2 regions of the Buttiauxella ferragutiae genome follow, and region 1 is predicted to be linked to the other one. Evidence: predicted binding sites of a transcription regulator. Region 1 holds the regulator's gene; the other holds the start of a gene.

Region 1 (3,428 bases):
TGCATATCATGCAGATATTCATCGGTGGCGATTTCAATATCCAGCCACACTTTGGGTTCTGTCGGTGCATCGCGCCATTGTTCAAGCTGCTGTTCAATTTCGTTCAGCGAACCTTTGATCACCGCCAGCGGCTGGCTAACTGGTACCGTAAGTGGGGTGACTTCATGAAGTTTACCTTCTGAAAATTCAACCAGATAAACACTTTTGGTCTTACCGGTTTCGTCAAAACTTAACGGTATTGGTGAGCCGCTGTAGCGGATATGTTCGGTGCCACCAATTAATTGCGCACGGTGAATATGGCCCAGGGCAATGTAATCGGCATCCGGGAAATGCTGCGCCGGGAAAGCGTCGAGTGTGCCAATATAGATGTCACGCACGGCGTCACTTTTCGTCACGCCGACGGTGGTTAAATGCCCGGTGGCGATAATTGGCAACTGCGCGTCAGCGCGCAGAACGCAAGCGGCGCTAAAACACTGCTGATAATGTTCACCGATCGCTTCCATTAATGAACGCTGCTTTTCATGGCCGGATAAACCCGCCAGACTGTTTTGAATATCGCGTGGCCGCAGAAAGGGAATGGGGCAGAGAATAGCGCCAGGCGCGCCATCTTTCGTATTCAGCACAATTGCCTGCTGGCTGGTATCGTGGCGTGCGCTGGCGACGACATAAGTGTTAAGACACGCCATCAGTTCACGGGACTCGTTCAATGTGGCAACTGAGTCATGGTTACCGGCGAGCACCACCAGTGAGCAGCCGGTAGACTGGAGTTGCACCACAAAGCGGTTATACAGTTCTCGCGCATAGCTTGGTGGCGAGCCAGTATCAAAAATATCGCCCGCGACGATTATTGCATCCACATCATGTTCAACGGCAGCTTTCAGCAGCCATTCAAGAAAAGCCTGATGCTCCGGCCCGCGGCTTTTGGTATAAAAATTTTGACCAAGGTGCCAGTCTGATGTGTGAATTATGCGCATAACCTGTCCGGTGGCTTAAAAGCGAGGCCTCGATTATAAGGGGGCGAGGCGGAAAACGGCATAGGTCTCTGTGTCATAAATCAAATTGATGAGTCACTAAACAGTCATGTTTTTCATAAATCTGTCATAAATCTGACGCATAATGGCGCCGCATTGAAACAACTATAATTATTCCTTGAGCAGGGCGAATCATGGCGAAGCGTATTTTAGTCGTAGAAGATGAAGCTCCAATCCGTGAAATGGTGAGCTTTGTGCTTGAGCAAAACGGTTTTCAGCCTGTAGAAGCGGAAGATTATGACAGTGCAGTGAATCTGCTTATCGAACCCTTCCCGGACCTGATTTTACTGGACTGGATGTTGCCAGGCGGCTCGGGTATTCAGTTTATCAAGCACCTGAAGCGTGAAGCATTGACGCGGGAAATCCCGGTAATGATGCTGACAGCACGAGGTGAAGAAGAAGATCGCGTGCGTGGCCTGGAAGTTGGTGCCGATGACTATATTACCAAGCCGTTTTCACCGAAGGAGCTGGTGGCGCGCATTAAAGCTGTGATGCGCCGAATCTCTCCGATGGCGGTGGAAGAGGTTATTGAGATGCACGGGCTGAGCCTTGACCCTTCATCGCATCGCGTGATGACCGGTGAAAACCCGCTGGACATGGGCCCAACTGAATTTAAGTTATTACACTTCTTTATGACGCATCCGGAACGGGTATATAGCCGTGAACAGTTGCTTAACCATGTATGGGGCACCAATGTGTATGTCGAAGACAGAACAGTGGACGTACATATCAGGCGGTTGCGTAAAGCGCTCGAGCATAGCGGGCATGATCGAATGGTACAAACAGTACGCGGTACGGGTTATCGGTTCTCAACCCGCTTTTAGTTCCTTATCAGGAGAGTGACGCGTGCTGGAACGGCTGTCATGGAAAAGGTTGGTGATGGAGCTGCTGCTCTGTTGCTTACCTGCTGTCATCTTGGGCCTTATTTTTGGCTATTTACCCTGGTTTTTATTACTGGCGGTCACAGGACTGCTGGTTTGGCATTTCTGGAATTTGCTTCGTTTGTCGTGGTGGTTGTGGGTTGATCGCAGTATGACACCGCCCCCTGGTCGCGGGAGCTGGGATCCGTTGTTATACGGTCTTCATCAAATGCAGCTGCGTAATAAAAAACGCCGTAAAGAATTAGGCAATTTAATCAAACGCTTTCGCAGCGGCGCGGAATCACTGCCCGATGCGGTAGTGCTGACTACCGAAGAAGGGACCATTTTTTGGTGTAACGGGCTGGCCCAACAGTTGCTGGGGTTACGCTGGCCGGACGATAACGGGCAGAACATCCTTAACTTGCTGCGTTACCCTGAATTTACCCGCTATTTGACGCAAAAAGATTTCGCCCGGCCGTTGACGCTGGTGCTTAACAATGGCCGTCATCTGGAATTCCGTGTGATGCCATACAGCGACGAGCAGTGGCTGATGGTGGCACGTGATGTCACGCAGATGCACCAACTGGAAGGGGCGCGACGTAACTTTTTTGCCAACGTTAGCCATGAACTGCGTACTCCGTTGACGGTACTGCAAGGTTATCTGGAGATGATGCAGGATCAGGCGCTTGAAGGGCCTCTGCGCGACAAGGCTCTGGGCACCATGCGCGAGCAAACTTCGCGGATGGAAGGTCTGGTGAAACAGCTTTTGACGCTATCTAAAATTGAAGCGGCACCGGCAATGGTGCTCAATGAAAAGATTGATGTGCCACTGATGCTGCGTGTGGTGGAGCGAGAAGCGCAAACCCTGAGTCAGCAAAGGCAGACGCTAAAGTTCGATATTGATCCCTCACTCAAAGTCTTCGGTAATGAAGAACAGCTACGTAGCGCGATTTCAAACCTGGTGTACAACGCGGTAAACCATACGCCGGAAGGGACGCAAATTACCGTGAGCTGGAAACGGGTCGCGGGTGGTGTGGGCTTTAGCGTGGCAGATACTGGTCCTGGTATTTCTGCGGAACATATCCCACGCCTGACCGAGCGGTTCTATCGAGTGGATAAAGCGCGTTCAAGGCAAACAGGTGGTAGTGGGTTAGGCCTGGCAATAGTGAAACATGCGTTAAGCCATCACGATGCGCGTCTGAATATCGAAAGCCAGCCAGGGAAAGGTTCCACGTTTTCCTTTGTGTTGCCTGAGCGTTTAATCGTTAACGATAAAGTGCTGTAAGCCGCGTAAGTTATGACACTGATGACAAGTTTTTCGTAGATCGGATAAGCGAAGCGTCATCCGACACTTCTCTCTGTAACAACTGGCGCAAATGGTGGATGACGATATCGCTTATCTACCCTGCAAAACCCGTTTATCGCTGAATAGTGTCAAAATAACTTTCCACAGGTCAGCTTGCTGGCCTGTGTTTTTTTTGCCCACATGTAAATCAAAAAAGCTTAATTGGTGATATTTTAACCACACAAAAAACCA
Region 2 (3,428 bases), 1.1 Mb from region 1:
ATGCCAATATAAAATCTGGAACGATATTAACGCCAGACGGTAAAATAACCGGCTTCATGACGGAAGGCGCATGGGACCATGTAATGGGTTCTATTCCACCTATGGATGACGCCAAACTTTCCCGCGCTGTTATAGCGGGAGCGGATGTAATGAACAGTTTTGGGTTAACGGCCTGGATGGAGCCACTGAGCAATACTCGCCCGCTGTCACCGATGTTTAATGCAAGCCCTGGGCGCAATGATTTAGGCGTGCTTCCGGCTTATACCGCTCTGGCAAAAGCCGGTAAATTAACCGGCCATATGACCGGACTGGCATTGGTCAATATCAACGCTTCTCCTGCCACCATTGATGATATTGCTGCGATCAGAGAACAATTCTCGCAGACGCCTGATGTCAAACTGATGGGCATTAAAATCTTCCAGGATGGCGTAATCGAATACCCTTCTCAAACGGCGAAGCTGAGCCAGCCTTATCTTAATCGACCAGGGTACAGCGGTAACGATACGCTCGACAAGGCGAAGTATTGCCAGCTGATTGCTAAGGCTGATGCCGAAAACATGATTGTGCATTTCCATGCCATCGGTGACCGTGCGGTTCAGGAATCACTGGATGCCGTTGCCTGTACCCGCAAAGCGAACGGTAACAGCAATATTTTGCACAGCATTACCCACCTTGAAGTGGTCAGCCCGGAAAGTCTTCCACGCTTCCAGCAACTTAACGTGGCGGCATCAATGCAACTGTTGTGGGCTGGTATAGATAGTGATGGTGCGACAACTACCATGCTGGAAGGAAAAGTTCCGGCACCATTATTAACACATCTCTATCCGGCTGGGGACTTATACCGCCATCACGCCTTAATTGCGGGAGCCAGCGACTGGCCGGTCTCCAGCCCTAATCCGTTACTGGCAATTTACACTGCAGTGACGCGTAAAGGGGAACTGGGTGAGCTTCCTCCAGATAGTGAAAAGATCGACCGGGCAGCGATGTTGCAGGCCTATACCATCAATGCGGCGAAAGTGATTGGTCGTGATAAAGAGATTGGCTCCATTGCTGTAGGCAAGAGTGCGGACTTCGTGCTGTTTGATCGCAATCTGGAGAAAGCCAGCATTGAAAGCCTCAGGGATGCAAAAGTTCTGTGGACGATGTTCGAAGGCCAACAGGTGTATCGCGGCAACTAGGTTGGGTTGATTGTCACAGCCGTTACAAGAGCTGCCATTTGGCGGCTCTTTTTTCGCTGTCATGGCAGAAGCTCTGTTCACGGCTTTTATGACAAACTGTCATCTTCAACTACAATTCTATCTGTCACACAAAAATAATCTTCGACAAAGTGATTGTTGTTATTGATATCAATTGATTGATTTTAAATGGTTTTATTTGTTGGTGTTCTGGTTGCAGGATGCTGTCATAAAACTGTCATATTTCGTACATTTAACTGTCACTAAACTGTCCTATTTTCTATCCTGCATTCACTAAACAACGATTTACGTTCACCTCTGCAGGAGACATTATGAAAGTTATGCGTACCACTGTCGCAACTGTTGTCGCCGCGACCTTATCCCTGACTGCTTTTGGCGCAAACGCCGCTGCAAGCCTGACTGGTGCCGGTGCAACCTTCCCTGCGCCGGTGTATGCCAAATGGGCAGATACCTACAATAAATCAACTGGTAACAAAGTAAATTACCAGGGTATCGGCTCCTCCGGTGGCGTTAAACAAATCATTGCTAACACTGTTGATTTCGGTGCGTCTGATGCCCCACTGGCTGACGACAAACTGCAACAAGAAGGGCTGTTCCAGTTCCCGACTGTTATCGGCGGTGTTGTTCTGGCAGTCAACCTGCCGGGCGTGAAATCCGGTGAGCTGGTGCTCGACGGTGCAACACTGGGTGACATCTACCTGGGCAAAATCAAAAAATGGGATGATGCAGCTATCGCTAAACTCAACCCAGGCATGAAACTGCCATCACAAAACATCGCTGTTGTGCGTCGCGCTGACGGTTCCGGTACTTCTTTCGTCTTCACCAGCTACCTGGCGAAAGTGAACGAAGAGTGGAAAACTAAAGTGGGTGCAGGCTCAACGGTAAACTGGCCGACAGGTTTGGGCGGCAAAGGTAATGACGGCATCGCAGCCTTCGTACAGCGTCTGCCTGGTTCAATCGGTTATGTTGAATATGCTTACGCTAAGCAGAACAACCTGGCTTATACCAAACTGGTTTCCGCTGATGGCAAGCCGGTAGCCCCTTCTGAAGAAAACTTTGCTAACGCGGCTAAAGGCGCGGACTGGAGCAAAACCTTCGCTCAGGATCTGACTAACCAGAAAGGTGAGGCTGCGTGGCCAATCACGTCCACGACCTTCATCCTGGTTCACAAAGAGCAGAAGAACCCAGAGCAAGGTGCTGAAGTGCTGAAGTTCTTCGACTGGGCTTATAAAGAGGGTGCAAAACAGGCTAACGAGCTGGATTATGCTTCCCTGCCAGATTCCGTGGTTGAGCAGGTTCGTGCTGCATGGAAGACCAACGTAAAAGACAGCTCCGGTAAAGCGCTGTACTAATTTTTTAAAGCTCGGGTGATAAAACCCGGTGTATAGAGTAACTTACGCCGGGTCAACCCAACACTACAAAGAGTAAGCTATGGCGGTAAGTAAGCCGACGTTCAAGTCCCCTGGCAAACAAGGTGATGTCATTTTCAGCGCGCTGGTAAAACTGGCTGCGCTGATTGTGCTATTTCTTCTTGGCGGCATCATCATCTCCCTAATTATCTCCTCCTGGCCGAGCATTCAGAAGTTTGGTTTCTCGTTCCTGTGGACGAAAGAGTGGGATGCTCCTAACGATATTTACGGTGCACTGGTGCCGATTTACGGCACGCTGGTAACCTCGTTTATCGCGCTGTTAATTGCTGTGCCAGTCAGTTTTGGTATCGCATTGTTCCTGACAGAACTGGCACCGAACTGGTTGCGTCGCCCGTTGGGTATCGCCATCGAACTGCTGGCGGCAATTCCAAGTATTGTGTACGGCATGTGGGGCTTGTTCATCTTTGCTCCGCTGTTTGCGAAGTACTTCCAGGAACCTGTCGGCAACGTGCTTTCTTCTGTGCCGATTGTTGGCGAGCTGTTCTCCGGCCCGGCGTTCGGTATTGGTATTCTTGCCGCAGGCGTCATTCTGGCAATCATGATCATTCCGTACATTGCGGCGGTTATGCGCGATGTATTCGAACAAACTCCTGTGATGATGAAAGAGTCAGCCTATGGTATTGGCTGCACCACATGGGAAGTTATCTGGCGCATCGTTTTACCGTTCACTAAAAACGGCGTGATTGGTGGTGTGATGTTGGGGCTGGGCCGTGCATTGGGTGAAACCATGGCGGTGACCTTTATCATCGGTAACACCTACCAACTCGACAGCGCCTCGCTGTATATGCCGGGCAACAGTATT

Evidence for each region. The regulator PhoB, encoded in region 1, activates phosphate uptake and scavenging genes when phosphate is short. The targets are predictions, from matches to a motif close to CTGTCATAAAACTGNCNNAT.
Region 2: a site for PhoB is predicted at 1,400-1,419, ahead of pstS (phosphate ABC transporter substrate-binding protein PstS). Genes of this name have one in related genera too.

The regions. Positions count from the first base shown of each region.
Region 1 covers NZ_CP093332.1:4,173,372-4,176,799, reverse strand. The annotation lists gene sbcD (exonuclease subunit SbcD) at 1-974, opposite strand, end outside; gene phoB (phosphate response regulator transcription factor PhoB) at 1,166-1,855, shown strand; gene phoR (phosphate regulon sensor histidine kinase PhoR) at 1,878-3,176, shown strand.
Region 2 covers NZ_CP093332.1:14,771-18,198, forward strand. The annotation lists gene MNO13_RS00075 (amidohydrolase) at 1-1,178, shown strand, start outside; gene pstS (phosphate ABC transporter substrate-binding protein PstS) at 1,508-2,548, shown strand; gene pstC (phosphate ABC transporter permease PstC) at 2,628-3,428, shown strand, end outside.